DNA from 4 places in the Lysinibacillus sp. NPDC093190 genome. Region 2 is predicted to be linked to each of the others. Evidence: riboswitches for the same ligand, from Rfam matches in the RefSeq annotation. Region 2 holds a riboswitch; each other region holds the start of a gene.
What was found. Region 2 has a riboswitch for thiamine pyrophosphate ahead of thiW (energy coupling factor transporter S component ThiW). Riboswitches for the same ligand answer to the same signal wherever they lie in the genome.

Region 1 (7,626 bases), on a different contig from region 2:
TAAATGAAGGCCACGTTTTTTTGCCTCACGTTCAATATGTGCTAATGTTTCTTGCAACACCTGTACACGAGCATATTGTTTATCGTCCCCTGATACTAGAACCCATGGCGCACTTTTCTTATCGGTCTTCTCAAACATTTCATTCGCAGCTTCTATATACTGAGGTGTTTTTTCACGATTTCTCCAGTCTTCATCTGTTAGCTTCCAAGACTTATATGGATCCTCCTCGCGTTCTTTGAAACGATTAAGCTGCTCCTCATCAGATACTTGAAGCCAAAACTTAATTACAATATAATCTCCGGCTGTTAAAATCTTTTCAAAATTATTAATTTCTTCGTATGCACGAGACCACTCTTCTGTTGTTGCAAACCCTTCAATACGCTCAACTAATACACGACCATACCATGAGCGATCAAAAATAGAGATTTGTCCATGCTGTGGCAACTTTCTCCAAAAGCGTTGTAAATAATTGTAGCGCAGTTCATGAGGCTGAGGTGCTGAAATTGGGTGTACGACATAGCCACGTGGATCAACACGTTCAATTAGACGCTTAATAGCGCCACCCTTACCAGCAGCATCCATACCTTCAAATACTAAAATTAGCCCAATTTTATTGTTTAATAAAAACTGTTGAGCATTTAACATTTCATATTGGAGTACTTTTAATTTCTTTTTATACATTTTCTTATCCAGTTTAACTGATAAATCTAGATCATTTAAATTTTGAGTCATTAAAACTTCACTCCTTACATTTGAATATTCTTATTGTACTAAAGAAATATATGACTGCCTATTCAAATGGTAAATTGTAGATATTTTTAACGAAACAACGCAATACATTGTTGGAAATTTCCGCTATAATGAAATATAATGTTACAGTCCTATACTTATTTGTCTTTTCCCTATACAATTTAACACGAAGGGAGAGGAAAACATGCCTCGATTTTTTTTGATGACAATCACTTATATTGTCTCACTCATCCTAACCTTTTCATCCTATTTCATGAAAATAAACGGTCAATCTTCTTTAGAGATTTCAAATCGTTTTCCTGTAATATTTGCACCTTTTAATGTTAGTTATGTGATTTGGATTGGGGTTTACATGTTACTTGGTTATTGGTTAGTCATGAATCTAAAAAAGACAACTATGAAACAGACTGTTCTCTTTAGTAGCATATGTATCATGCAGGCGTTAGCGATTGTTGTTTGGCATCACGAACTATATATCGTGTCAATTGTCAGTACGTTCATTTTAGTACTGTATTTATTAAAATTGTACAAAACGTACCCTCTCAGCAATAATTCACTCTCAGGTCGTATACCCTTCTCGATTTACTTCGCATGGATTACATTTAGCCTGATGACAAATATAAGCTTAACGCTAACATCTTATCAATGGAATGGTTTTGGCCTTAGTAATCCACTTTGGGCAGTTATTTCACTGACACTTGGGGTAGCAATAGCGCTACATATCCGATTCCATTATTTTGATATTATCTATCCAAGTGTATTTATCTGGTCCTATATTGGGGTAGCATTACATAATGGTTTTGATGAGCTACTTGTGACAACGGCAGCCTTGTTTTTATGTGGAGTGCTACTTGTCGGTATATTATTTATTAAAAAAAATCCTGCCTACCAAAAATAAATTGGTTAGCAGGATTTTTAGCTTTTTTATTGTTCATCTAGAGAAGTTAAAATAATTGGTTTGTCTTTAGTAACGATAATTGAATGCTCGATTTGAGCAACTAATGATTTGTCTGGCGTAACGAATGTCCAGCCATCACCAGACTCTACAATATGCTCCGCTTTTGCTGAGATAAATGGCTCGACTGCAAGCACCATGCCTTCTTTCATAATTGTAGAATCCCAAGCATCATAGTAGTTTAAAATATGATTTGGCTCATCATGTAAAGAACGACCTAAACCGTGACCTGTTAGGTTCATAATCACTGTTAAATCATTGGCATATGCTTCACGCTCAACAGCTTTACCGATTTGGTTTAATTTTGATCCAGCTTTTACTTTTGTCATCGCACGGTCGAAAGCACTTTTAGCTACGCGACATAACTTTTCTTTATCCTCATAGCCATCACCAACTACAAATGAAATGCCCGTATCAGCAAAGTAGCCATTAAGTGACCCAGATACGTCTATATTTACGATATCTCCCTCGTTAATCACACGTTTACCTGGAATACCATGTGCGACTTCCTCATTTACACTAATACAAGTGTATCCTGGGAAATCATATTCCCCTTTAGGTCCAGAAATCGCTCCTGCTTCAGCAAACATACGACCTGCAATTTCATCTAATTCAAGTGTTGTTACACCTGGTTTTGTAGCAGCCTTCATTGCTTCACGAATTTCAGCACAAATACGGCCGATTTTTTTAAAGGCTTCAATCTCTTCTTGCGTTTTTACAATCATTTTTAACGTCCCTTTCATCTAATATCTATTCATTAATATAACATAACTTTTTATACAAAAAACGCTAAACGCTTTAAATATTATATGTCATCATAAATTGTAAAGTGCTGAAAAACAGGTTCATCACCAAAAGTTGAGGATGACATTTATTTAAAACGTATGCCATTCATAGGTTGATTGGAGTGGAGGCTGGGCGACTCCACAGGGATCAGCGATAGAGGAACGAAGGCTAATACCATCACATCCTGTGATAACGCCTTCGTGACCAACATCCTGTTGGCCCGAGACCCTGCAGCGAAGCGGATGTTTTCTGTGCGAAAGCGAAGCGTCAGCAACAAATGTTTTATCTGTGCGAAAGCGAAGCGTCAGCAACAAAGCCCCAGCCAGAACAGAAATCAACCTCATGCTATGGTGATGAGCTAAGAAAAATGACCCATCTTTCAATTTACTAAAAATAAAAAACCCTCCACTTATGTGAAGGGCATAATAATTATGATTTTCGTTGCATTAATTGAGGTGCTGCCGTAAATAACAACACACCGACAATTGCTGTTAAAATCGTTGCTGGTAGCATATATGTTCCGTTATAGATAATTGAATAAATCCATGCATTTTGATCGCCAGCATACTCTGCGAAAAATACAGCGCCTGCAATGGTATGTGCTGCATAACGTAAAAAGCCCGCTAATACAGTTCCTACAATAATATAAAGCGCCATTTTCTTTTTGTTTAACTCTTTAGCAGCCTCAAGCACTGGTCCACGCACAACGGCCGCTAAGCCAACTACTGTAAAGGCAACACCATAATCAAGTGTTCCTTGAAGCCAATGTATAATATAGGCACCAAACATTGTTTGCATAACACCAATGAGTAAACCTGTTGTCATACCTGGAATAAGGCCCCAGCGGAATGCTATTAAAATTATTGGCACCATCACTAGACTAACAGAGCCACCTTGTGCCCATACTTTAAAGGAAACCTGATCTAGCACAAGGCCAATCGCTGCGAATATCGCAATCTCCACAAGCATTAAAAGTTTTTTATTGTCCATAATTATTCTCTCCTTTGTTCCGATGTAGGATACAAGAGCAGGAATAGAAAACTGTTGGCAAATATGTCACTATCAGGCATCAATAAAAATAAAAACGATGCCAGGACAGAGCCTCACATCGTAAAAGTGTCGGTTTCTATCCACAATCCCTACGCAAGTGTTAACTTACAGGTTCGAAGAGTCAAGGCATTACGTGCCCAGTCTCAGCTGACATCATCAGCTCCCCTTGTGGTCGTTACATCTTAATTTATTTGAACAACCTCATTGTACGCAAACACCGTTACGATTACAACCTCTTCCACATTATTTTTTGAAACTTTACTGTTTTTCATGCGTAAATATTAAAAAAGGAGGTACAACTATGGAGAACCAAAAAATTTTATCTGCCTTTAGTTATCTCAGTATTTTATTCGCACCTTTTATTGTGCCATTAGTCGTTTACTTTGTTGCAAAAGATAGCGACGTAAAGAGTCACTCTATTCGAGCACTAATATCACATTTAATCCCAGTCGCATTCGGAATTATATTATTTGCAGTCTTTATTTTCTCAACTTTATCATTCAGCACCAATTTTGACTTAAATTCGGATAGTAATACTTTTCTTATCATTTGGTTTGCTTCATTCGCAATTTACATTCTCATTTCATTAGGAGTCGTTATTTGGAATATTATTCAAGCTGTTCGCGTGATCCGATAATTTTCAGTTTCACCTTGAACAGATAGTACTTAAGGAGCTGTTATTTTGTGAAAGTATCTAAAGTTGTTAAAACCGCAGTAAAATTAGCACCTATCGTTATCCCGATTGTCAAAAAAGTAATCGCTGCAAAAAAAGGAACAAATCCTAACGTAACTAAAAAATAACAAAAAAGCGTATTTCCATATAACGGAGATACGCCTCCTTGTTATTTCACTTCAAAATATGTTTGACTATGACCGTTCATTGTTTTTTCAACATGCAACACTGCAGGCATTGTAGCTTTTAACTCTGCAACGTGTGAAATGACTCCAATCATGCGTCCGGAATCTTGTAAATCAATAAGTGTATCAATCGCCTTATTTAACGCTTCCTCATCGAGAGAACCGAAGCCCTCATCAATAAACATCGTTTCAATGCGGATATTACCTTGAAAGCTTTGAATGACATCTGCCATACCAAGGGCAAGACTTAAAGACGCATTAAACTTTTCTCCCCCTGATAATGTTTTCACATCACGTAATTGATCCGTATAGGCATCATACACATCTAGTCCTAGCCCACTTTGCTTGGCATGCTTTTCCAATCGATCTGAACGTCGGAGCTCAAATTGACCGTTGGATAAATGATAGAGTCGGACATTCGCTGCCTCTGTAATTTTATCTAAATAATTGATTTGAATATAACGCTCAAAGGACAGCTTTTTCGCATTCTGTCCATTCAACATTGCATACAGTTCCTTCACCCGTCCCGCCTCTTTTTCAAGTAAGCGAATCTCCTGTTCGGTCTCCTCAACTTTTTCGATAAACTCTCCGCAAGCTTTCGCAAATCCTTCAATCTGTTGCAATACTTTAAAGGCTTCCTCATATGTTACACGAAGCGTTTCTAACTTTTCTTCCATTGCCGTTAAATCTTGCTTCTCTTGTCCTTTAAGATGCTTCGTTCCTTCAGCAATTTGTACTTGTAATGTGTGGATTTGCAATGCATAATCACTGCAAGCCTTCCGTAAAGATTCTCTTTGCAACACGCTACGCTTCCCATTAGCAAATTCTTCATAGCTCTCAAAGCCTGCTTCCATCATACTTACAGAAAATTGCTCGCGCTTTTCATCCATTTTCAGCTTTAATTCCTCAAAAGCCCGTTTCGCTATTTCTACGGTCATTCTAGCATTATTCGCTACTTCCTTGGCAGTTTGCAAACTTTGTTGACTACTATTCCACGCTGTTTGTAATGCAACCTTTTGTGAACCTATATCAGCAATCGCCTGCTTCAATGCTTGTAGCGTCGTAAGATTTTCTGGAATATGCTTTTGCTGCTCTTCCACAATTGCTTGTTGCTTAGTCAATTCCTTCGTCTTTTCAGCTAAATATTGCTCTAGTTTTATGTGCTTTTCTTGCAGTTGCTCTAGTCGTACACGATGATCCTTTTGTTTTATGCGTACATCAGATAATTGAGTGCTCACTACTTTTAAGGTTGTAATTTGTTGTTCTATATTTTGTAAGGAAGCTTCAATTTGTGCTTGATTCGATGGATCAATTTCATTCGTCTCTAACTGTTCTAGCGCCTCTTGTAGAAGATGCTTTGTAGAATTCAATAAAGCTTCTTTCTCTAAAAACTTGCGCTCATCAGTAGTAGCCTTTCCTCGTAAAGCCTCTACTTGTGCTAATTCAATCATTTCTAATTGCTCAGCATGCGTTTCGAGATGTGTTGTACTACCGCACACTGGGCAAGGCTCTCCGTCCTTAAGCTGCTGTGCTAAAATACTTGCCTGACTCGCATTCCATTGCTGCTCCAGCGTTTGAAGAGCCTGCTTACTTTCTTGATAACGGACATTAGTAATGGCTACATCCTGCTCCGCAGTTGCAACTGCTCTCGTGTATTTTTCAACTTGTGCTAGTAATGATACTTGCTCTTTCAGCTTCGGGAGCTGTTCTAAATAACTTTCATATGGCTCAAGTTGTTTTTCATATTGATCCATTGTTTTTGCTAGTTGCTGAACTTGCATTTGTCCTATTTCTACGATTTTACTATTATCGCCTACTGCTAGCTTTGCTGTTGCTACATATTGTTCAGCTATTTGCATTTGCTGCAGAGTATTCTCATATGCCTCGAATGTCGGTAATAATGCTTGCAGCTGTATCTCCTGTTGTAAAACATGTTGACGTTCAGGTTCTTTCGCCTCTTCAACGTTAAACTTTTCTTGTGCTATTTTTAACAGATCTTCTGCGTTTTGCCGCTCTGTCATTGCTTGCTGATAGGATTGATCTTTACGATTTTGTTCAGCACGTAAGTCGATGCATTGTTGCTCAAGTACGACAAGACGCTCTGCCTTCTCAGCTAATGCAATTTCACGTTCTTTGGCGCTATATACATCTTGCTCTTGTAGCAATGCTTGCAGACGATTTTGACGATTCGTTTGCTCATCAAATTGCTCATTCAATGTTTTCGCCATACTATAAAATTCTTGTTCTTTTTGATGATGCGTATAAGCTTCTTTATAGCGCTGCTGTTCCAATTGTATACATTCCGTATAATAGGTCTGCTCTTCTTCCAGAGCTTTCTTCAACTGATGCATATTTTCAGTATTATTAGTAATGCAAGTAAACAAAGATGACGAACGCTGTGGTAAAGCGCCTGCAATTTGGCCAAGAAGATGTTCCTTTAATTGTTGAGCACGCAGTAAATCACTTTCCGCTTCTTTTCGTTTCGCATCAAGTCTTTTTGTCATCGCACCAAAGCGATCTGTTTTAAAAATTTTGCGCAAAATTACTTCTTTATTCGTAGAATCTGAGGTTAACAGTTTGCGAAACTCACCTTGTGGCAGCATAACAATTTGACTAAACTGATCCTTTGTGAGGCCGATTATATCCTGTAGCTTTTTATCTACCTCAAGCGTTTGCTGCTTTTCTACAATACTATAATCAAGTGTGTCTCCTTTGATTTCAGCTAGTTCAATTTTCTTGCCAGTAACACTTTTGTTTTTTGCTTTAATATGACCTGGCTGACGTAAAATTTGATAGACTCTATCATGCATTTCAAAAACGAGCTCCACAGCAGTATACATATCATCATCCGCAAATCCGCTTCGAAGCATAGCAGTATCCTGACGATCTTCACCGCTACCCGCTCCGTAAAGTGCATAGCATATAGCATCAAAAATAGTGGTTTTCCCTGCACCTGTTTTTCCGGAAATCGCAAATAGGCGATGCTCACCAAGCTGTTGAAAATCAATAACCTCTGTATTTTTATATGGACCGAATGCAGTAATCGTTAACTTTAAAGGCTTCATTTTACTGTCTCCCGCTCCTCATCTAATAATTCTTGTAGCATCTCTGTAAATAGACGCTCTGTATCTTGATCTGGCTGTACGCCAATTATATCTGTAAAAAATGATCGGAGTAAATCAATGTCTTCTATTTTCTCTGTCTCAACTGCTTGAATTTCATGTGTT
Region 2 (7,626 bases):
CCGTTTCGATTTTCTTAATATTATTCGCATCTGGTTTTGCACTTATTTTAATTGTAGCGACAATCTTCTCTACAGCTACGACATTGATTCGCCCAGCTGTCAACACATTGATTTCAAAGCTTGCTGAGAATGAACAGGGCTATGCAGCTGGTCTGAACAATGCGTATATGAGTCTTGGTAATATGATTGGTCCAGCTCTAGCAGGTATATTATTCGATTGGAATATGAACAGTCCTTATATATTCGGGTCTATTATTTTAATGGCTTGTTTCTTCCTTGCCCTTATTTGGACAATGAAAAAAGCACCACACCTTATGCATCCTGATACAAAATAGTCTGAAAAGTTATTGACTATTTTTAGTAGTATGCTACATTAATATGTGAAAAACTAAAAATTCTATTAATTACCACTAGGGGAGTCTTTAAAAGGCTGAGACGTATATTATCATATACGGACCCTTTGAACCTGATCTAGTTCACACTAGCGGAGGGAAGTGCCGACACTTGCTTTTTACTATGTAGATACAAGGCCGCTTCCTATTGTTTTTTAGGAAGCGGCTTTTTTACGCTTTAGCGGCCGTTCTCACTGGCTTAGCGACGGTATTCTCCTATTTAGTGGCGCTTCTCATTGGCTTAGCGGCGGAACTCTTCTGTTTAGCGGCGCTTCTCATAGCTTTAGCGGCGGTATTCCCCACTTTAGCGGTGCTTCTCATTGGCTTAGCGGCGGAACTCTCCTGTTTAGCGGCGCTTCTCATTGGCTTAGCGGCGGAACTCTCCTGTTTAGCGGCGCTTCTCATTGGCTTAGCGGCGGAACTCTCCTGTTTAGCGGCGCTTCTCATAGCTTTAGCGGCGGTATTCCCCACTTTAGCGGCGCTTCTCATTGGCTTAGCAGCAGAACTCCCAACTTTAGCGGCGCTAACTATAAAATTCACATTTCAAAGGAGTGGAAATTATGTCAATTCGAAAATTAACAATCATGGCCTTATTAGTAGCAATTGCAGTAGCAGGTTCTACCTTCGTTTCAATACCAACGGGGATTGCGCGTGCCTACCCTGTCCAGCATGCCATTAATGTTATCGGTGCTATCATTCTTGGTCCAGTGCCTACTGTTATGGTCGCCTTTGTCACAGCCATTATTCGTATTTTAACAGGCACAGGCTCATTACTAGCTATACCTGGCAGTGTTATTGGCGCTCTATGTGCAGCTCTTGCCTATAAATACAGCGGTAAGCAATGGCTTGCAGGAGTCGGTGAAATGTTTGGGACAGGTATCATTGCCTCACTTTTAGCAGTACCTTACGCACATTTATTAATGGGGACATCCGTTGCTGCTTTATTTTTCATGCCAGCCTTTTTAACCTCAAGTACTATTGGTGCTGTCTTAGGTATTGTCGTTGCTAGGTATTTGCGTAAGACAGTATTTGTAACTAACCTAAACACTCTGCTTAAATAATAGTTAAAAACGTTACTTTCTTCGAATGATGAAAGTAACGTTTTTTGGCCAACCAAATTCACCCATACTTCAATGGTAATCCCATTTCATGAGCAATTAATAAAAAATCCTTTTTGCTTATTTCAAAATGACCAAATCTAAATTTATAGCCATATTTCGATTTGTCTTCTACAAATTCTAAGTAATCTAAAATCCTTTTTATTGGCACAGCTTTTGCATCTTTATAAAAGTCTATATCTCTTCTAAAAGGAATAAAATTTTCTGACATTTGGAACTCGTATATTCGCTCGTCCTTTATTCTTCCTATTGCGGTAAATGCTCTCACAGGCTCATTACTATCTAGACTTGTTTTAGGAGAATAATAAATAATCCAATCTCCTTTTGCCATTCGTTTCAAAGGACTTTCTTTACCATGACATAACTGACCGAATCCTCCCTCAACCCCTTTTTGCACATGATTAAGAGATACCACGCCAATCCAATATTTCGTGTCCCTTTCAGGCGTAAGAAGAGGATTTTTCTTAGGATATAATGACATAGTTTCTGTCCCCTTTATTTTGGAATCATTGCTAACGATTTTATTTTTTCGTTTTCTAGAATTAACCTTTCCTCTAAAATTACTGGCTTTGGCAAACCATCCCAAGAAGTTGAAACTGTAGCAATACACTCTGTATCATCACCTTCAATATTGTGGACAGTTAATTTAAAGCCTTTCGGCATAGGCGACATGTAAAAGTTTTGTATTTCTTTTTTTCCTGTAAATATTTCACCTTTAAAATTTTTTAATTCACCATGATCCGCATACATGTCAGATAAATCCTGACCCTCTATTTGCACTCTTTTCAAGTACTCCTTCATAACCTCTACTGCTTTCATATGTCATCACTCTTTCTTTTTTATTGATATGGTTAGCAATTATGTCTCGGCATAATTGCATCCTGATTCAGCTTTATGCTTAGGCCTGCGTGATGCAGGTCAGTTAGCCGTTATCGCATGGATGCAATGATTTTAGGCTAACTTCCTTTAAGAACTCTTTTCCGAATCCGTGACATCCGCCGGAAGTTTAACTTCTTTCAGCAGATTGCTGAAAGGAGTTAAATCCTATCCACGATTTTCATATACTTTTTTCAATATGCTTTTCAACAGTTCTTTTTCTTCCAACGAAAGTACGTTTAACACTTCATTCTCAGAAATCGAAAGGGTCTTCGATAACTCTTCTGCCAAATTCCTCCCCTGTTCCGTAAGACATATTAAATTCTCTCTTCTATTTTCTGGATTTTTCTCCCTATAAACATAATTTCTTTCTTCTAAACCATCGATAAAAAAGCGGACACTATTTTTATCTAACTTTAAAATCTGCCCTATTTGAATTTGACTAAGTTTTTTTTCTTTTACAGCAATCATGATCCCAACTTCTCTAGATTTCATTTGATATTTTTCACTAATATATTTCTCGAGATTTCCCTCTAAAGCCTCACCTAATTTAAAACTTAGAAAACCAAAAGAATTCATTATATTGGTCATTTTTGAACCTCCAAATCATTAGTAATTTAAAATTATAGTAATATTTCATTACTATCATCAATTATTACATTTGTATACATTATTTACAAGATGAATTCACTAAATTCTCTAATTCCACAAAAGTAGCATTCTAAAATTGATACTCACCAGTTAAAGCGTATTTATGCTGATTAAAGTCAATTTTGTGTATGCATCCTCTTTTGCTCTTTCGAAGGTGCATGTCGATAAAAAATTAAAAGTTGGGTGATAAATCGCTAAAGTTTATCGATAAAATTTAAATGTTGGGCGATAATCCCTGAAGGCATATGTCAAATGACAAAAAAACGATGGCAATTGCTATAAAGTGATGCAACATCTTTTTTTTGTCGTTTTTTCATGCCCTTTAATAGCTGGGGAACATTTGTGTCCTCTGCCTGTATTGGTTTTTCCTCTACACGCTGTACTTTTTTCTTCGGACTTGTTAGGAAGCCCCAAACAAAACATAAAATGGAAATATTATGATTATAAACCATGATTTCTTAATAATACCTTGTTATACCAAATATTGTATGATAGAATTATATATATCCATATTATATAAATATTGGAAATGAATTTACAAAAGGAGGGTAGTATGTAATATTAGCAATTATTCTATTACACTATTAATACAGGAGGAGAAGTATTGATGAAAAAGATTAAATTTACTTATTTTTTAATAGCGTTGATTGTTTTTTCTACCATGGTGCCAAATTTTGCACAAGCACAGGATGTCACTGAAAAAGAGAATGCCCTAGGAGAGTCTATATTATACAATTTTGAAACAGGTAAATTAGAAATAGTTAAAGAGTTTGCAAATGAAAAATATGATTTTAATGATTCAGAATTAGATTATTATAATGAAAAGTTTAATGAATTAACTGTTGACGAGACGAATAAATTGCTATTATCACAAGGTATTGATATTGAAAATTACGAGGGAGATGTACTTTACTTAGAAAACAACGAGGGTACAGTACAACCTTTTGGTGTAATAGCCATTCTAGCAGGGATAGGAATCGTAACAGCAATAGGTTACTTCTGGTGGGACAAATATCTAACATATAAAATAAAACAGAACCTAATAGACAAATGCTATAGTATCGGTGGAAGTCCTGTTTTTGACAGTCGAGATGATTCAGGTTTTAAAGGTGATCCTAAAAAGAACGGTAATTATTATGAAATTTCTTCAGAGGGTGGATATAATTTCGCTTGTGAAAGACCTTAAATTACAAAAATTTTCACTTTCAATTTAAATTTTAAGAAATACTAGCACCTCATGTCGTTTGATATGCTCCCCATTAGGTAGACAGATTAAAAAAATAAATCTGTTTATCGAATGGGGAGTTTTTATGAGGAAGCATTTCTTTTCTAAAGAAGAGAAGTTAGAAATTTTAAAGCTGTATCACGAAGGTCCACTTACATTAAATGAAGTAGCGAAAGTATTTAATGTTCATCGAGATACAATAAAAGATTGGCAAAATGATTATCTTCATTTTGGAGAAGAGGGCCTTGAACGATTAAACCAGCATAATAGTTATTCTAAAGAACTAAAATTTGCGGCTGTCCAAGATTATCTTTCAGGCGAATTCTCTTTAAGAGAGGTTGTAAGAAAGTATAGACTTTCTAGTAGATCTGTTTTAAGAAATTGGGTTAAAAAGTATACTAGTCATAGTGAATTAAAAGATTCGGGTAAAGGAATGAGCCAAACTATGACCAAAGGCAGAAAAACTACTGTAGAAGAGCGTGTTGAAATTGTAAAAACTTGTATAACTAATGAGAAAAACTATCAAGAAACAGCGTTAAGATATGAGGTTTCTTACCAACAAGTATACCAATGGGTGAGAAATGGGTGAGTCTGGTTTACTAGATCGACGTGGTCATACAAAGCCAGTAGAAGAATTAACCGCTGAGGATGAGTTACGTTTAAAAATCCAACGTTGGAACGTGAAAATGAACGATTACGTGCAGAAAATCTGTTTTTAAAAAAGTTAGAGGAAATCGAAAGGAGGCATCGTTAAGTAAAATTCGTATTCAAAGTCGTTACATCGCCATTCAGGAATTAGCAACGAAAGAAACATTGCCAATCATTTTATTATGTGAGATCGCTGGTGTTTCGCGTGCAGCTTATTATAAATGGTTAAACCGTAAACCATCCCCACAAGAAAATGAGAATGAACAACTCTTAAAATCGATTCAACTTCTCTATAAACAAGTAGATGGGATTTATGGCTATCGTCGCATTACACTGACAATCAATCGCCAACGTGAGAAAGATGATTTACCAAAAGTGAATAAAAAACGCGTGTACCGTTTAATGCAAATCTGTGGATTGAAATCTGTGATTCGTCGAAAGCGAAAACAATATCGTAAATCAAAGCCAGATTATGTGGCAGAAAATATACTAAATCGTGATTTTAATGCAGATAAACCAAATCAAAAATGTTGTACAGATGTGACCGAATTCAAGTATGGCAATGGGAAGAAAGCTTATTTAAGCGCTATTATTGATTTACATGATAATTCGATTGTGAGTTATATATTAGGTCATTCGAATAATAATAAACTCGTTTTTAACACGATGATACCAGCTATACAAGGTTTAAAAATGGACGAACAGCCACTTATACATAGTGATCGTGGCTATCAATATACATCAAAATTCTTCAAACGGATGATTGAAGATGCGAATATGGTACATAGTATGTCGAGAGTTGGACGTTGTATCGATAACGGACCAATTGAGGCTTTTTGGGGTACGCTAAAAACAGAAAAATATTATCTCAATAAATATGATACATATGAAGCCTTAGAAGCAGCAATTGATACATATATTTCGTTCTACAATTCAGAGCGTTATCAAGAAAAACTAAACGGCCTGAGTCCCTTGGAATTTAGGGATCAAGCCGCATAAAGCATTTTTATTATTTCCACTGTCTACTTGACAGGGAGCAGTTCAGTTAAAAGCTATTTAACATTTGAAGGTGCTTTTTTATGTCTTAATCAATTTTAGCAGTCAAGTAATTAATATCTATTAATTAAACGAAAATAATAAACTCTTTAGAATTAGCAAAACACCAAAGTTAGGAATGACATTCTATTATAACGTATGTCATGTGAATAAGTTGATCTTCGTTACGACTGGTTGACTCCTTCGTGGCCAACATCGGGCTGTTGCTGTCGCTGCGCTTTCGCACAACCGAAACCAAACCCTCTGCTGCCGCTACGTTAGCACTACGCTTTCGCGCAAAAAACATCTGTTAGCCCGAGACCCTGCAGCGAAGCAATGCGGCTCATCGGACACCCCTAGGAAGCTTGGCTCTATGCGAAAGCAAAGCGGCAGCACAAAGCGCCCATTCGGAACGGAAATCACCTCCACGCTATATTAAGAATTGGCTAAAAAAGTAGCCTCAAGTGAATCGCTTGAGACTGCCTTGATATATTATTTTTTTTTCGTATAATCAAACAAACATCGTGCATGGTCTTGCACTACTTCTACAAAAGCCTCTACTTGTCGTAACTCAAATGAGGATTCATAGCCAATTAACCAAGTATCACGCGTTAAACCAAATTCTTTTTCATTATTCGTTAATGCTATTTTATTAATGCCATCATTGTCACTTAAAGTAATGGAAGGTAAAATAGCATAACCAATGCCGTTCAATGCCATTTGCTTACAAATTTCAATCTGATCCACTAAAATTTGTTTTCTTGGATTTGAAGCGAAATGTTGCTGCCACCATTGTTGAATTTCCTGATAGTAATTGGAATCACTTTTAAATTGAATAAAAGGTCGATCTGTCGTCAGGACATCTTCTATAGTTTTTAGCTCTTTATCTACTAAATAAAGGGTGTCACGAAATAGGTGAATTTTTTCCCCTTTCCAATCAACCTGCCCACGCACAATCCCTATATGAGCCTCACCCTCATAAAGCGCTTTTACAATTTCAGAGCTCCAGCCAGTCATCAGAGAGATTTTTGCATCAGGATACTTCGTTACAAAATCCTTTAATATGATTGGAAGCCAGTTTTGGCCGACAATCGAAGCACAGGCGATTTTTAATGTCCCGTTTACTTTCGTCGTTAATGATTGGATTGTTTCAAATATCTCTTCTTTTTTGCTGAGCATTTCTGTTGCATAGGCAATAATAAGCTCTCCAGCAGGTGTCGCCGTAAGTCCTTTTTGCGAACGAATAAATAATTGCGCACCCCAGTCCTTTTCAATAGTCTGCAGCCGTTGTGAAAGTGCTGGTTGAGATAAAAATAAACGTTCTGCAGCTTTACGCATATTACGTTCCTCTGCTAGTACTTTTAAAATTTCAGCCTCAGTTGCCATCAATCAGTAAACCTCCGATACAAGCAAAGAGGGCCTCATGATTTTCATCTGAGTCCCCTCTTAAACTACTACTCTTTTTGATAAATATATTTTTTCAATTGCTTTAAAATAACACGTCTTGTTAAAATTCCCGCAAATGTTCCTTCTTCGTCCACAACACATAAAAAGGCGTGATTAATAACTAAGTCGAGCGCTCGCTGGAAAGTATCCTTCAACTTTAATACAGCGATATCTTTCTCCATTATTGTATCCACTTTAATGTCGGGTAGCTTTTCATATTCAATATGTTCTAGTC
Region 3 (7,626 bases), on a different contig from region 2:
ATAATCTACAATGTCATGAAGGAGATTTCTTAGTGCATCTTGAATTCATTACAAAAGATAACTATTTTTCAAGGATTTTTATATGTATTTGAATGGAGGTTAGGCTTTTTGACATGATTCATGTAGTCAGCTTGAAAGCCCTTTCTAAAAATATAGGTAGAATGGCAATTTTGTCAATCACCCATTCCTTTGGTAGAATAGAAGTCTATCTTTAATTTCTAGAGTAAGCTAGTATGAATCTTCTTTAGACAGAAGAAACCCATTTATTACTATACCTGTATATTTTTCAGAGAATATTCAAATGCTTTTGAATGAAAGGTCAAAGCCTTCAGCGATTGGTATCGTTTTGAAAAAGAGTATGACCAGAAGTTAGCCATTTGTTGTTTTATTTATGCAACTAAAGTTTACTGCCCTGCGTCAAGGGAATGGAAGAGTTCTTAATACATATTAAAGCAACTATTGCAAACTTTTCTTCCAGTAAAATAGATCAAAACGCTGAAGCTGTGAGGAAATTTTAAAAATTTATTGGGCCTGCCACTAGATATTGTTAGGAAATGCTATTATGATTAGGAAGAGAACATAAATAGAACATGCGTTTGTTTTTTGGAGGGGAATTTTTTTGGCGAATAAACAGTCACCAAGCGTCTATAATGATGACGCCATTCAAGTATTAGAAGGATTAGAAGCGGTACGAAAACGACCCGGCATGTATATCGGTTCTACAGATGGCCGTGGACTTCATCACCTTGTATATGAAATCGTAGATAATGCGGTAGATGAAGCACTGGCTGGCTTTGGTTCTCATATCATTGTCAAGATTCATAAAGATCAAAGTATCAGCGTTCGAGACTTCGGCCGTGGGATGCCAACAGGTATGCATAAAATGGGGAAACCAACTCCCGAGATTATCTTTACGGTTTTACATGCTGGCGGTAAATTCGGACAGGGCGGTTATAAAACAAGCGGTGGCTTACACGGTGTAGGTTCTTCTGTTGTTAATGCTTTATCTACTTTTTTAGAAGTAACGATTCACCGCGACGGTAAAAAGTATCGTCAACGTTTTGAAAACGGTGGCCATCCTGTGACGACATTAGAAGAAATTGGACAAACAAAACAGACAGGAACACTTGTTCATTTTCTACCAGATGACACGATTTTCTCTGTAACAAAATACAATTATGATACGCTTGCAGAACGTTTACGTGAGTCAGCATTTTTATTAAAAGGCTTAAAAATTGAGTTAATCGATGAACGCGAGGAAGGCAAAAGTGATGTTTTCTTTTATGAGAACGGCATTGAAGCTTTCGTTGCGTATTTGAATGAGGAGAAAGATGTACTTCATCCAGTTAAGTATGTAGAAGGAATTCAAGACGAAATTGAAGTAGAATTCGCCTTCCAATACAACGATGGTTACTCAGAAACAATCCTTTCATTTGTTAACAATGTACGTACACGAGATGGTGGGACACATGAAACTGGTGCCAAGGCAGCGTTAACACGTGTGTTCAATGAATATGCACGAAAAATTGGTCTGTTAAAAGATAAAGATAAAAATCTCGAAGGGACAGACATTCGAGAGGGCTTAGCGGCGATTGTTTCTGTTCGTATACCTGAGCATTTACTACAATTCGAGGGTCAAACGAAGGGTAAGCTCGGGACGAGTGAGGCACGCTCGGCAGTGGATAGTGTTGTCTCGGAGCAAATTTTATATGTACTTGAGGAAAACGCTGAATTGTCTGCATCTCTTGTGCGTAAAGCTATTCGTGCGCAGCAAGTACGTGAAGCGGCTCGTAAGGCACGTGAAGATGCACGAAACGGCAAGAAGAGCAAAAAAGGCAGTACGATCCTTTCTGGGAAATTAACACCTGCACAATCTCGAAATGCGGCGAAAAACGAGCTGTATTTAGTCGAAGGTGACTCTGCAGGGGGCTCTGCAAAACAAGGACGTGATCGTACGTTCCAAGCGATTTTACCATTGCGTGGTAAAGTCATAAATACGGAAAAAGCAAAGCTTCAGGATATTATGAAAAACGAGGAAATTTCAACGATTATCCATGCCATTGGTGCTGGCGTCGGAACAGATTTTTCTGTCGAGGATTCATCGTATGACAAAGTCGTTATTATGACCGATGCTGATACTGACGGAGCGCATATTCAAGTGCTGCTATTAACGTTCTTCTATCGCTATATGCGACCATTGATTGAAGCTGGAAAGGTATTTATCGCATTACCACCACTTTATAAAGTATCAAGGGGTACTGGTAAAAAAGAAGTGATTGAATATGCTTGGACTGAAAATGATTTACAAAAGGCCATTAAAAAAGTTGGTAAGGGTTACATATTACAGCGCTATAAAGGTCTTGGTGAGATGAATGCCGACCAGCTGTGGGATACGACAATGAACCCTGAAACGCGTACATTAATTCGTGTAACGATTGAGGATGGTGCACGTGCTGAAAGACGTGTGACAACATTAATGGGTGATAAGGTAGAGCCGCGCCGTAAATGGATCGAAGCTAATGTAGACTTCGGCATGGAGGATGATTCAAATATTTTAGAAAATGAATTCATCCAACAAGAGGAGGACCAAGCATGAGTAGTACGGAAAAGTTTCAAGATTTACCTTTAGAAGAAGTAATGGGTGACCGCTTTGGTCGCTATAGTAAATATATTATTCAAGACCGCGCGTTGCCTGATGCACGTGACGGTCTTAAGCCTGTGCAACGACGTATTTTATATGCGATGTTTACAGAGGGCAATACGAACGATAAACCATTCCGTAAATCAGCAAAAACTGTCGGTAATGTTATAGGTAACTATCACCCACACGGTGATAGCTCAGTATATGAAGCGATGGTGCGTATGAGTCAGGATTGGAAAGCGCGCCATATGCTAATTGAAATGCATGGGAATAACGGCTCTGTTGATGGTGACCCACCGGCAGCGATGCGTTATACAGAGGCTAGACTTTCTGCTATTGCAGCGGAGATGCTACGCGATATTGGCAAGAAAACAGTTGAATTTATACCAAACTTCGATGATCAGGATATGGAGCCAACTGTTTTACCAGCTCGTTTCCCGAACTTACTAGTTAACGGCTCAACGGGTATTTCGGCCGGCTATGCAACAGACATCCCTCCTCACGCACTTGATGAGGTGCTAGACGGTGTTCTTATGCGCTTAGATAACCCAAATACGACTGTTGATGAATTAATGACCGTTATTAAAGGCCCTGATTTCCCAACAGGTGGTATCATTCAAGGTGTCGATGGCATTAAAAAGGCGTACGAAACAGGACGTGGTAAAATTATTGTGCGTGCTCAAGCAGTCGTTGAGCCAATTAAAGGCGGCAAAGAGCAAATCGTTATTACGGAATTACCGTATGATGTCAATAAAGCAAATCTTGTGAAGAAAATTGATGAGCAACGTGTGGATAAACGACTGGAAGGGATTGCGGAAATTCGTGATGAATCGGATCGTACAGGCCTACGCGTTGTCATTGAACTGAAAAAGGATGTTCCGGGACCGGGAATTTTAAATTACTTGTTCAAAACAACTGATTTACAAGTAGCTTATAATTTTAATATGATTGCAATCCATAATCGTCGTCCGACAATGATGACATTGCCATTGTTACTGGATTCTTATATTGCCCATCAAAAGGAAGTCGTGACGAACCGCTCCATTTATGATTTGCAAAAGGCTAAAGATCGTTCGCATATTGTTGAAGGCTTGATCAAGGCGCTGTCCATTTTAGATGAAGTCATTGCAACGATTCGTTCCTCTAATGATAAACGAGATGCGAAAACGAATTTACAGGTGAAGTTTGACTTTACAGAAGTGCAATCAGAGGCAATCGTTAGCTTGCAATTATACCGTTTAACAAATACAGATATCACAGAACTTCGCAATGAACAAGATGAATTAAATAAACTTATCGCCAAGCTTGAAGGTATTCTTAATAGTGAAGCAAAACTTGTACGTGTTATTAAACAGGAACTACTTGACATTAAAAAGCGCTTTGCAGAGCCACGTCGTTCAAAAATTGAACAAGAAATTGAAGAAATCAAAATTACGTTAGATGTCCTTGTCCCAAGTGAAGAGGTCGTAGTGACTGTCACAAAGGATGGCTATATTAAGCGTACATCTACACGTTCACATGCAGCTTCGAATGGTCAGGATTTTGCGATGAAAGATTCCGATTATTTGTTATATGAAGCGAACTTAAATACGCAGCATCATCTATTACTGTTCACAAATCGAGGCAATTATATTTATCAGCCTGTCCATGAACTACCTGATATTCGTTGGAAGGATCTTGGTCAGCATATTTCAAGTATTGTGCCAACCGGGGAAGATGAATCTATTATTGCTGTATACGGTTTTGAAACATTCGAACAGGCCAATACGTATATTTTAACGGCTACGAAAGATGGACAAATTAAACGCTCACTTTTAGCAGATTATGCCGTTACACGCTATTCGAAACCAATCAAAACGATGAATGTCAAATCAGGCGATGAAATGATTTTTGCAGATATCGTGACGGACGAGGCAGAACTAATGTTAACGACAGATACGGCTTATGCTATTCGTTTCCCAATGGAGGAATTACCAGTAACGGGTGTAAAAACAGGCGGCGTCAAAGGGATTACGCTGAAAGACGGAGAAGCATTAGTCGGCGTCAATGTTTTACCGCTAAATGACACGGCATATGTTGCGATTGTGACGCATCGCGGTGCTGTGAAGAAAATGAATGTAGCCGAGGTAGAGATGACTAGTCGTGCAAAACGCGGCTTAAAAGTGTTAACAGAATTAAAAGCGAACCCACATCGTATCGTGGCTGTAGTCAAGGTAACTGATGAGGAACAGCTAACAATCGAAACGGAAAAAGGCGTGCAAGAGATCCTTGATGTACAAGCATTAACTCGAGCAGATCGCCATTCAAATGGCTCCTTTAAAGTGGATATAGCTTCAGACGGTACCATTTCACATGTCTTCGCGGTCAAAAAAGAAGAGAAATAACATTACTAGCCCATGCTCCTTGAGAGCTGGGCTTTTTAGGTTAATTGAAACCAATATGCTTTGTGTTTTGTCTAACCTATACAATCTAAAGAAGGGATGAATGCAATAAAGTTATTTATTATTAAAACTTCGAACATTTATGGGAGAGGTTTTATTTTTATTAAAAAAATACTTTACCAAACTTAAAAAATAACAATAAAATCGTTTTCTAGTTAGATTCTTTTGTTTTCTTTCATAAGTGCAAAACAATCCTTTAATATGAAACAGGTACTTTTTCTTCAGTCCTTTCACTAACTTTAGCGTATAGCGTTTTTGTAATTACGTAGTACAAAAATGCACCAGTTATTCCTAGAATAAGGAGTAATCCGCTCATATATATGGGGCGAATCCACTCTCCAATGATGATCAATAACGAAGATACAATCATTGCTCCGTAGGTAGTCAGCCATATAAGTGCTACGAGCGTTAGATGGGGCAAGTTCTCCTATCATTGCCTGCTTAATAGGAACAAACATCAGCTCACCAATTGTTCCAATAAACATGGCAATAAAAAGAAAAAATACGCTATTTGAAGAAGCAAAAACACTAAAACATATAGAAAAAAACAAGTTCCAACAAATGGAATTCTAAGTAGGGATGGACTTTAAAATTATTATTTGCAGTGCTTTCGGTAAACAGAGCCTTGTCATTTACGAAGAGATATGGGTATAATAATCACGAAAAGTTCATATGGAAAGAATGTAGGGGGGCTGGTGTTGCCAGCTGAGATTGTGTCCGATAGACGCTGACCCTTTGAACCTGATTTGGCTCGTACCAGCGTAGGGAACATCTATTCAAAAAATAAAAATTTTTGATACTGATTACAAAACGTCTGGGAGGAATCCTAGGCGTTTTTTTGCAGACTTTTATTGCATGCACAGACTTTGGTGTAAACAAACCGTGAATACGCTATCTTCTGGTAAACACATTCATTCATGAACACTTTCACACTACTTACTTGGAGGATTCGGCATGAAAAAATGGTTATTGATCTTGATGGCTGCGCTTTTAACATTAGTGGGCTGTAGCGAAAAAGAGGCTAAAAAGGATGCAAAAGGATTAACAAAAGTATCGGTCGTTCTTGATTGGACACCGAACACAAATCATACAGGCTTATATGTAGCGAAAAAACTTGGCTACTTTAAGGAACAGGGCTTAGATGTTGATATTTTATTACCTGGCGAAACGGGCGCAGATCAACTTGTGGCGTCTGGCAAGGCTCAGTTTGGAGTAAGCTATCAGGAAGGCATTACACAGGCACGCGTTCAGGATGTACCTTTAGTATCGATTGCAGCGATTATTCAACATAATACTTCTGGCTTCGCATCCATTGCGTCAAAAGGCATTTCGTCACCAAAGGATTTTGAAGGTAAAACATACGGTGGCTGGGGTGCACCACTTGAAAAGGCTGTACTGCAATCACTTATGCAAACAGAAAATGCGGATATTGATAAGTTAGATATAGTCAATGCAGGCGATATAGATTTCTTCACAATGATGAAAAAAGATATTGATTTTGCGTGGATTTATTATGCATGGACAGGTATCGAAGCAGAACAACGTGGTGAAAAATTGAACATGTTATATTTAACAGATTATAGTGATCAGTTAGATTATTACACACCTGTACTTGCTACAAATGAAAAAATGATTAAGAATGACCCAGAGACGGTAAAAGCATTTGTCGCTGCTACAGCAAAGGGTTATGAATATGCGATAAAACATCCAAATGAGGCAGCTGATATTTTACTAGAAGCGGTACCTGATTTAGATAAAAACCTTGTGCATAAAAGTCAGGAGTGGCTAGCAGATAAATATCAAGACGACGCTGCACAATGGGGCGAGCAAAAGCTAGCTATCTGGGAAAACTATGCGAAATGGATGGCCAGCAACAAAGTTTTAGAGGGCGAATTTAACGCAAAACAAGCATTTACAAACGACTTTTTACCGAAAAAGGAGACAAAATAGTATGGCAAACTCATTAATAAGTGTACAAATTATCCCGAAAACTGAAAAATATGAAGATGTGATCCCATTTGTCGATGCAGCGATTGCGGTTATCGACGCATCTGGGGTGAAATATGAAGTTCATCCATTAGAAACGACAATGGAGGGTGAGCTATCGACTTTACTACAAATCATTGGAAAAATGAATGATAAGATGATTGAGCTTGGCGCTATTAATGTCATTACACAAGTGAAAATTTTATATCAGCCATCCGGTATTACAATGGATACACTAACGGAGAAATACCAGTGATGAGGCAGGCTTTCAAACAGGGAAGGACGATAATTTTTATCGCCTTCCTCTTATTCATATGGGAACTAATTGTCCGTTTTGCAGACGTGCCACATTGGCTATTGCCCGCACCAAGTGCCATTTTAAAAGAAGGCTTGCAATCGTATGAGACGTTTGTACCGCATGCTTTAGCGACTGTTCAATTAGCACTTCTTGGTCTAGCCATCGGGATATTATGTGGACTAACGGTTGCCGTGCTATTACATCGTTTTACGTTTGTGCGGGAGCTATTTTATCCTATTCTCATCATGTCGCAGAATGTT
Region 4 (7,626 bases), on a different contig from region 2:
ACAGCCCTTCGATCCATTGTTAACACCTGAAGAGCAGCAATTACTAATAAGTAGTTTAGAGGACGGAAATATTGAAGCCGTCAAAGCATTTTTATATCGACTATCTAATGAAGGAATTTATTACAAGCAAGATGACTTACGTATTCACCTAACGAGTGTTTTGGCGCAAATTCGACGCTTTATGCTGAAGTATAAATTACATGAGAAAGCTGCAATTGAGCAAAATTATCGTCAGCTTTTTCATTTAATTATTGAACATCCTATATTTTATACCATTCTAAATGGCATTATCTCATTTACACAAAGGCTGATTGAATTAGCTAATGAGGCACGAATGGAAAAACGGGCTGACTATGTAGAACTAGCCATAGAAATTATCGACCAGCAATTTCAGGATAGTGGGTTATCTTTACCTTACGTTGCCCATAAATTAGGGATTAGTCCTAATTATTTAAGTACGATTTTTTCTAAGAAGCAAGGCCTGCCATTTAAACGCTACCTACAGCAAGTCCGAATTCAAAATGCCACAAAGATGCTTGTAGAAACAGATTTTGCTATTAGTGAAATTGCCTATTTAAATGGTTTCGATGATTCGAATTACTTCATTAAAATTTTTAAACAGCACATCGGAATTACTCCCCATCGTTATCGTAAAACGTAAAAAGGCACATCAACGTCATGGGGTTGATTTTCGTTCCAGCTGGGCGCTTGTGTGAAAGTGTAGCGGATGAAGGCTTTATCTTCGCGGGATCTCATCGATAACGGATTCCCAAGAAGTGCCCCACAGCCACCGTAATTAAGTATTTTTTCAATTATCATATCCCATTTTCAATAAGAATATATAAACAAAGGAGTTCATTTTAATTTCTTTTATTTTTAAGTAATTCTCGAAAATGTTTAAAAAACTTAATTAGTGGTAAAAGTTATTCATAAACCTTTTAAATCTAGCATATATTTATAGTTTATATCTTAATGTAAAAATTCTTTAACAATAATCATTATAATTTACTAGCAATTCTAGTTTGTGTTTGTTATAGTTATTGATGAAGAGTTTGACTCACAATTTTTCTTCAGGAGGTAAACTAATATGACAAATGAAAATGATCGTAGCCGTCGATTTACAACAGCAGGTGGCGCTCCAGTAGTAAGCAACCACGATTCAATGTCAGCAGGTCCTCGTGGTCCTCTATTACTTCAGGATGTATGGCTAGTTGAGAAATTAGCGAACTTCAACCGTGAAGTTATTCCTGAACGTCGTATGCACGCTAAAGGTTCAGGTGCATTCGGTACTTTCACTGTAACGCATGATATTACTAAATATACAAAAGCAAAAATCTTCTCAGAGATTGGGAAAAAGACTGAAATGTTTGCACGCTTCTCCACAGTTGCAGGTGAGCGTGGTGCAGCGGATGCTGAGCGCGATATTCGTGGCTTCGCACTTAAGTTCTATACTGAAGAAGGTAACTGGGATTTAGTTGGTAACAACACACCTGTATTCTTCTTCCGTGATCCTTTACACTTTACAGATTTAAACCACGTGGTAAAACGCGATCCACGTACAAATATGAAAAACGCTAATTCAAACTGGGATTTTTGGACTTCATTACCAGAGGCACTTCACCAAGTAACAATCGTTATGTCTGATCGTGGTATTCCGGCTGGATACCGCAATATGCACGGTTTCGGTTCTCACACTTATAGCTTTATTAATGAAGAAAATGAGCGCGTATGGGTTAAATTCCATTTCAGTACAGAGCAAGGTATTAAAAACTTATCTGGTGCTGAGGCTGCTGAAGTGATTAGTAACGACCGCGAATCTTCACAACGCGATCTATATGGAGCAATTGAAAAAGGCGATTTCCCTAAATGGAAAATGTCCATTCAAGTAATGACAGAGGAACAAGCTCGCAAATTACCATATAACCCATTTGATTTAACGAAAGTATGGTATAAAAAAGACTTCCCATTAATTCCTGTAGGTGAATTCGAGTTAAACAAAAACGCGGACAACTACTTTGCGGAAGTTGAGCAAGCTGCATTTGCACCATCTAACATTATCCCTGGTATTAGCTTCTCGCCAGATAAAATGTTACAAGCTCGTATCTTTGCGTATGCAGATGCACAACGCTACCGTTTAGGTGTGAACCACTACATGCTTCCTGTAAACGCACCAAAATGTCCATTCCGTACGTTCCACCGCGATGGTGCTATGCGTTTCGATGGTAATCTTGGTTCAACTTTAGGCTATGAACCAAATAGCTATGGTGAATGGGAGCATAATTTAGACTACAAAGAGCCTGAATTACGTATTGACGGTAATGCTGGTATCCACGACTTCCGTGAAGACGACAACAACTACTTCGAGCAGCCGGGTAAATTATTCAGCCTAATGACTGCCGAAGAGCAACAACGCCTATTCGAAAATACTGCTAATGACATGGCGTCAGTTGAAGAGTTCATCAAACGTCGCCATATCCTGCACTGCTATTTAGCTGATCCAGCATATGGTGAAGGTGTAGCAAAAGCTATGGGTCTTTCATTAGAAGGTATGGATCTTTCAAACCCATACGTAAAACAACCAACTAACGTCTAATTTTCCACTATTATTGATATCCAAATCCAACTTTTTACTCCATGTGAAGGGCAACTTCACATGGAGTTTTTTTTATCTTAATGACTAAAAAAGAGGCTGGGACAAAAGTGTTTCAGCCAACAAAAATACCGAACTATCCAATGAAACGCTCATGAAGTGTTTCAAAATAGTTCGGTTTTTCTATTTATCGTTTTTTGTTAATTTAGAGATTATTCGGCTTTATGAAGGAACCATTTAGTTATGTCCCAGCCTCGCTCTAATAATTATTGATAAATTTGACTGCCTGCCTTTTTAAATTCCTCGGCTTTCTCCTGCATACCTTTGTGGATTGCTTCAGTCGTATTTAAGTCACTATCTTTTGCATAATTACGAATATCCTGTGAGATTCTCATACTACAAAACTTAGGTCCACACATTGAACAGAAGTGCGCAGTTTTTGCCCCTTCTGCAGGCAACGTTTCATCATGATATTCGACTGCACGCTCTGGATCAAGCGATAGGTTGAATTGATCGCGCCAGCGGAATTCAAAGCGTGCCTTAGATAGTGCATCGTCACGCTGCTGTGCTCCCGAATGTCCTTTCGCTAAATCTGCCGCGTGTGCAGCAATTTTATACGTAATAACCCCTACACGAACATCCTCACGATTTGGTAAGCCGAGATGCTCTTTAGGCGTTACATAACATAGCATTGCCGTACCATACCAACCAATCATCGCAGCACCAATGGCCGATGTAATATGGTCATAGCCAGGCGCGATATCTGTTGTCAGTGGCCCTAAAGTATAAAAAGGAGCTTCCTTACACACCTCTAACTGCTTATCCATATTTTCTTTAATAAGATGCATTGGTACATGCCCTGGTCCTTCTACCATCACCTGGACATCATGCTTCCAGGCGATTTGCGTTAATTCCCCTAACGTTTCTAGCTCCGCAAACTGAGCCTCATCATTTGCATCTGCAATAGAACCAGGACGTAAACCATCACCTAAAGAGAAGGCAACATCATAGGTTTTCATAATTTCGCAGATTTCTTCAAAATGAGTATATAAGAAGCTTTCTTGATGGTGATATAAACACCACTGTGCCATAATCGAGCCTCCTCGAGACACTATGCCTGTTACACGATTGGCCGTTAATGGCACATAGCGTAGCAATACCCCTGCATGAATCGTGAAGTAATCGACACCTTGTTCAGCCTGTTCGATTAACGTATCACGATACACCTCCCACGTTAAATTCTCTGCCACACCATTTACTTTTTCTAGCGCTTGATAAATTGGCACCGTTCCTACCGGCACCGCGGCATTACGGATAATCCATTCACGTGTCGTATGAATATGTTTACCGGTAGATAAATCCATAATGTTATCAGCACCCCAGCGTGTAGCCCATGTCATTTTTTCTACCTCTTCTGCAATAGAGGATGACACCGCTGAATTTCCAATATTGGCGTTAATTTTTACGTGGAAGTTACGTCCAATAATCATCGGCTCTGCCTCAGGGTGATTAATATTAGCTGGCAAAATAGCACGTCCTGCCGCGATCTCTGAGCGCACAAATTCTGGGTCCATATTTTCGCGAATCGCTACAAATTCCATTTCTGGAGTAATAATTCCCTTTCGTGCATAGTGAAGCTGTGTTACATTTTTACCTTTCTTCGCACGCAAAGGCTTCCTAGATAAATCCGGAAAAACATTTTCATTCATTCGTGGATCATCAGCTTTGCGGAAACCATTATCTTCTGGCTTGATAGTACGACCTTCGTATTCTTCAACGTCACCTCGTTCTTTGATCCATGCACTACATAAAGCTGGCAATCCTTTTGTAATATCCACCTTATGTGCAGGATCAGTGTACGGGCCGCTCGTATCATAAACACGTACTGGTGCATTTTCCTCTTCACCAAAGCTTCCTGTCGTAGGACTTAGAGCAATTTCACGCATTGGCACTAAAATATCTGGTCTAGAACCTTCTACGTAAACTTTTTTACTTCCTTCAAAACTTGACATAATCGTAATATTCTTGTCGCTAACTGTTGTCATAAACTACTTCGCTCCCTTTTACTTTTATCCAAGGACCGAATCTAGCTCACCCCACAAAAACAAAAAGCCGAATCCAAAAAAATTTGGATCCGGCTAAGAATGTAAAGGTAAAGTTATTGCAAATAACGTAGAGTGCAATAATGGTTAACTTTCCCACGCTGGTATGAGCCAGATCAGGTCCAAAGGGTCAAGAAACCTCTATGCGTTTCCCTCTCAGCCTGACTCATCAGACTCCCCTAGTTAATGCTATTAAGTTTGATGCTAGTGTAGCAGATATTGCTAAGAGATGGAAGCTTCATTTGAATATTTTTGTGTCATCATCATACGTGTGGTTGATTTCCGTTCCGGCTGGGCGCTTTGTTGCTGTCGCTTCGCTTTCGCACAGATAAAACATTTGTTGCTGTCGCTTCGCTTTCGCACAGAGCAAAGCTTCCTGGGGGCGCCCGATGAGCCGCTTGGGCCAACATGATGTTGGTCACGAAGGCGTTATCACAGGACGTGATGCCCTTAGCCTTTGTTCCCCTACTTGCTCGCTCCAGGGTCTCATCTGTGGCGCTAATCCCCAAGGAGTCGCCCAGCCTCCACTCCAATCAACTTATTTACATGGCATACGTTTTAAAAAGTATAATCCCTAACTTTTGGTGATTAGCCTATTTTTAAAAATCAGAAGAAAAACCGCTTACTCCAGATGGGCTGTCACTCTATCTTATTCCGAATAACATCCAGCTGTTAGGTAAACAACAGTTCCGCTACGTAAATCACGATCGTCACTGTAATACAGCTCACAATCGTTGAAAATAATACTGTTTGTGCAGCAGTTGCCGATTCTACGTCATATTCTAATGCCAGACTAGAACTATTTCGCGATGTTGGAAACGAACTAGCTATAAAAAGTGATTGTGCCACGACACCGTCAAGGCCAAGCGCATAAATGATCAGCAATGCTACGGCTGGCCCTATGACTAGTCGTGTAAAACAGCTAATGAATACCATTTTATTGAACATGGATTTGATTTCAAGCTGTGATAGTTGTGCCCCTAAAGTTATTAATGCTACAGCGATGAAGCCATCTGCCACATGGTCTATTGGAATTCTTACAAACTGCGGAATAGCGATATTAAAATAGTTCATTGCTACACCAATAATAAGTGCATGAATAATAGGCATTTTGAGGAAGTCTTTCACAATAGACATGCCCGATTTTGTTGAAGAAATTAAATTGTACAAGCCGTAAGTATAGGTCGTCATATTTTGAAATATGACGAGAATGACCTGAATTGCTACTCCAATCGGCTGGGTCACGAAAATCATTTGTGCAACCGGAATACCGTAGTTACCCGAATTAATTAGGACAACACTATTTTTAAACACCGCCGCCTCTGTTTTTACTAAGCCGAGTCCCTTTGCTAGAAAGTGACTAAGCACCATTTGGCTTCCGATAAAGAGTAAAATAAATAACGCAACTTCTCCAAGTACAGTCAGCTCTATACTCGTTTCATATATATTCACAAAAACAGCCGCTGGCATGAAGCAATATGTAATAAGTTGAGATAACGCCTTTAAATTAAAGCGAAATTTCTTTTGTAAAACTGCGCCAAGTACTAGAAGCACTAAAATTGGAGCTACAATTTTAAAAAAAATCATACCGAGATACATCATAGCGTGTCCCCTTTCCTCTCCTATAGTAGGGCTGTTTTTATACTTGGTCAATGTACTTCACCATTAACTCATAGCCCTTTACGAAGCACTTTTAGCCCAACGCCTTTTATCATAAATGAACAAAAAGACCGCCTCATATTGAAGCAGTCTTTCTCTGGAAGAAGTTAAACAAGCTTAAATCGATTAACGACCGCTTGTAATTCTTTTGAAATTTCGTTCATATTATTGATGGACTCTGCAACCTTTTGTAGTTCCGCTTGTTGGTCAATAGCAGATGCACTTACCTGTTCTGCAGATGCAGCAGTCTCCTCAGAAATAGCAGAAATACTTTGGATTGCCATAATCGCTTGATTTTTATGCTCTAACATATGAGAAAGTTTAGCCATTAACTCACTAATTGACGTTGCAATAGAACTAGAAAGCTCACTATTGTCTTTAAACGCAACCTCAGTGCTTTGTACTGACTCATTTTGAGCTTGTATTAAGCCCGCGTTTGAGGCAATGACAGCTACCGTTTGCTGAGAATTTTCAAGAATGCTATCTACCGTTTGCTTAATAATATCTGTTTCATTTCTAGATTGCTCTGCTAGCTTTCGTACCTCTTCAGCGACAACTGCAAAACCTTTACCATGTTCGCCAGCACGTGCAGCTTCTATGCTTGCATTTAAGGCTAATAAATTTGTTTGCTCAGTAATACCCTGAATAGACGCTATAATATGATTGATATTGGCAATATTAGACGCCAATGACTCCATTTGCTGCTGAATACGTCCATTCATTACATTCGTTTCTGAGTTACGTTCACGTAAGCTTTCGACTTCTTTCATTCCTTCGTCTGTAGTTGTTTTCGTTTTTTTCGATAGCTCATCCATTTCATTTGAAAGCGTTGTAATAGCATCAATTTGATCGGATAAATCTATCATTCGATAATTAGTTTCTTCTGTATCCTCAGATTGCTTTGATGCCCCCTGCGCAATTTCATTAATAGCTACCGAAACCTCTTGACTTGAAGCAACTATTTCATTAAACGCCTCATGAACATAATTTGATGATTGATTGAGTAATGTCGTAGCATTCAGCACGGTTTGAATGGCGCTATTCGTTTGATCTAACATATTATTATAAGCTAATGCAACAGCACCAATCTCATCAGACTTAATATATTTCTCATCCACTTTTTGAGTTAAATCTCCATCTGCCGCCGTTTCAATAGAAGTGCGTAAAAACTTTAATGGCTTCAGTAATTTATAGATAAACAATGCACTAGCAACGGCCATTAATACAATTATAATAATTGACGCTATGATGGTAAAAGTAAGCACATGATTATAG

Region 1: it holds a riboswitch for thiamine pyrophosphate, as region 2 does, so the genes downstream of both, thiT (energy-coupled thiamine transporter ThiT) here and thiW (energy coupling factor transporter S component ThiW) in region 2, are expected to answer to the same signal.
Region 3: it holds a riboswitch for thiamine pyrophosphate, as region 2 does, so the genes downstream of both, ACQKOF_RS04815 (ABC transporter substrate-binding protein) here and thiW (energy coupling factor transporter S component ThiW) in region 2, are expected to answer to the same signal.
Region 4: it holds a riboswitch for thiamine pyrophosphate, as region 2 does, so the genes downstream of both, thiC (phosphomethylpyrimidine synthase ThiC) here and thiW (energy coupling factor transporter S component ThiW) in region 2, are expected to answer to the same signal.

Annotation. Positions count from the first base shown of each region.
Region 1 is NZ_JBNNVG010000010.1:85,329-92,954, reverse strand. It holds gene ACQKOF_RS10380 (polyphosphate kinase 2 family protein) at 1-732, opposite strand, end outside; gene ACQKOF_RS10375 (hypothetical protein) at 935-1,648, shown strand; gene map (type I methionyl aminopeptidase) at 1,675-2,430, opposite strand; gene thiT (energy-coupled thiamine transporter ThiT) at 2,921-3,481, opposite strand; TPP riboswitch at 3,610-3,718, opposite strand; gene ACQKOF_RS10360 (DUF4870 domain-containing protein) at 3,843-4,178, shown strand; gene ACQKOF_RS10355 (SbcC/MukB-like Walker B domain-containing protein) at 4,384-7,464, opposite strand; gene ACQKOF_RS10350 (exonuclease SbcCD subunit D) at 7,461-7,626, opposite strand, start outside.
Region 2 is NZ_JBNNVG010000001.1:5,766-13,391, reverse strand. It holds gene ACQKOF_RS00080 (MFS transporter) at 1-335, shown strand, start outside; TPP riboswitch at 403-510, shown strand; gene thiW (energy coupling factor transporter S component ThiW) at 953-1,453, shown strand; gene ACQKOF_RS00070 (EVE domain-containing protein) at 1,512-1,991, opposite strand; gene ACQKOF_RS00065 (hypothetical protein) at 2,006-2,329, opposite strand; gene ACQKOF_RS00060 (MarR family winged helix-turn-helix transcriptional regulator) at 2,555-2,977, opposite strand; gene ACQKOF_RS00055 (hypothetical protein) at 3,286-3,489, opposite strand; gene ACQKOF_RS00050 (hypothetical protein) at 3,645-4,223, shown strand; partial or broken gene ACQKOF_RS00045 (IS3 family transposase) at 4,348-5,909, shown strand; gene ACQKOF_RS00040 (LysR family transcriptional regulator) at 6,438-7,331, opposite strand; gene cbpB (cyclic-di-AMP-binding protein CbpB) at 7,400-7,626, opposite strand, start outside.
Region 3 is NZ_JBNNVG010000004.1:25,584-33,209, forward strand. It holds gene parE (DNA topoisomerase IV subunit B) at 620-2,596, shown strand; gene parC (DNA topoisomerase IV subunit A) at 2,593-5,025, shown strand; TPP riboswitch at 5,758-5,867, shown strand; gene ACQKOF_RS04815 (ABC transporter substrate-binding protein) at 6,037-7,032, shown strand; gene ACQKOF_RS04820 (thiamine-binding protein) at 7,034-7,324, shown strand; gene ACQKOF_RS04825 (ABC transporter permease) at 7,324-7,626, shown strand, end outside.
Region 4 is NZ_JBNNVG010000015.1:102,292-109,917, reverse strand. It holds gene ACQKOF_RS13460 (helix-turn-helix domain-containing protein) at 1-661, shown strand, start outside; gene ACQKOF_RS13455 (catalase) at 1,088-2,593, shown strand; gene thiC (phosphomethylpyrimidine synthase ThiC) at 2,857-4,635, opposite strand; TPP riboswitch at 4,769-4,883, opposite strand; gene ACQKOF_RS13445 (AEC family transporter) at 5,365-6,294, opposite strand; gene ACQKOF_RS13440 (methyl-accepting chemotaxis protein) at 6,459-7,626, opposite strand, start outside.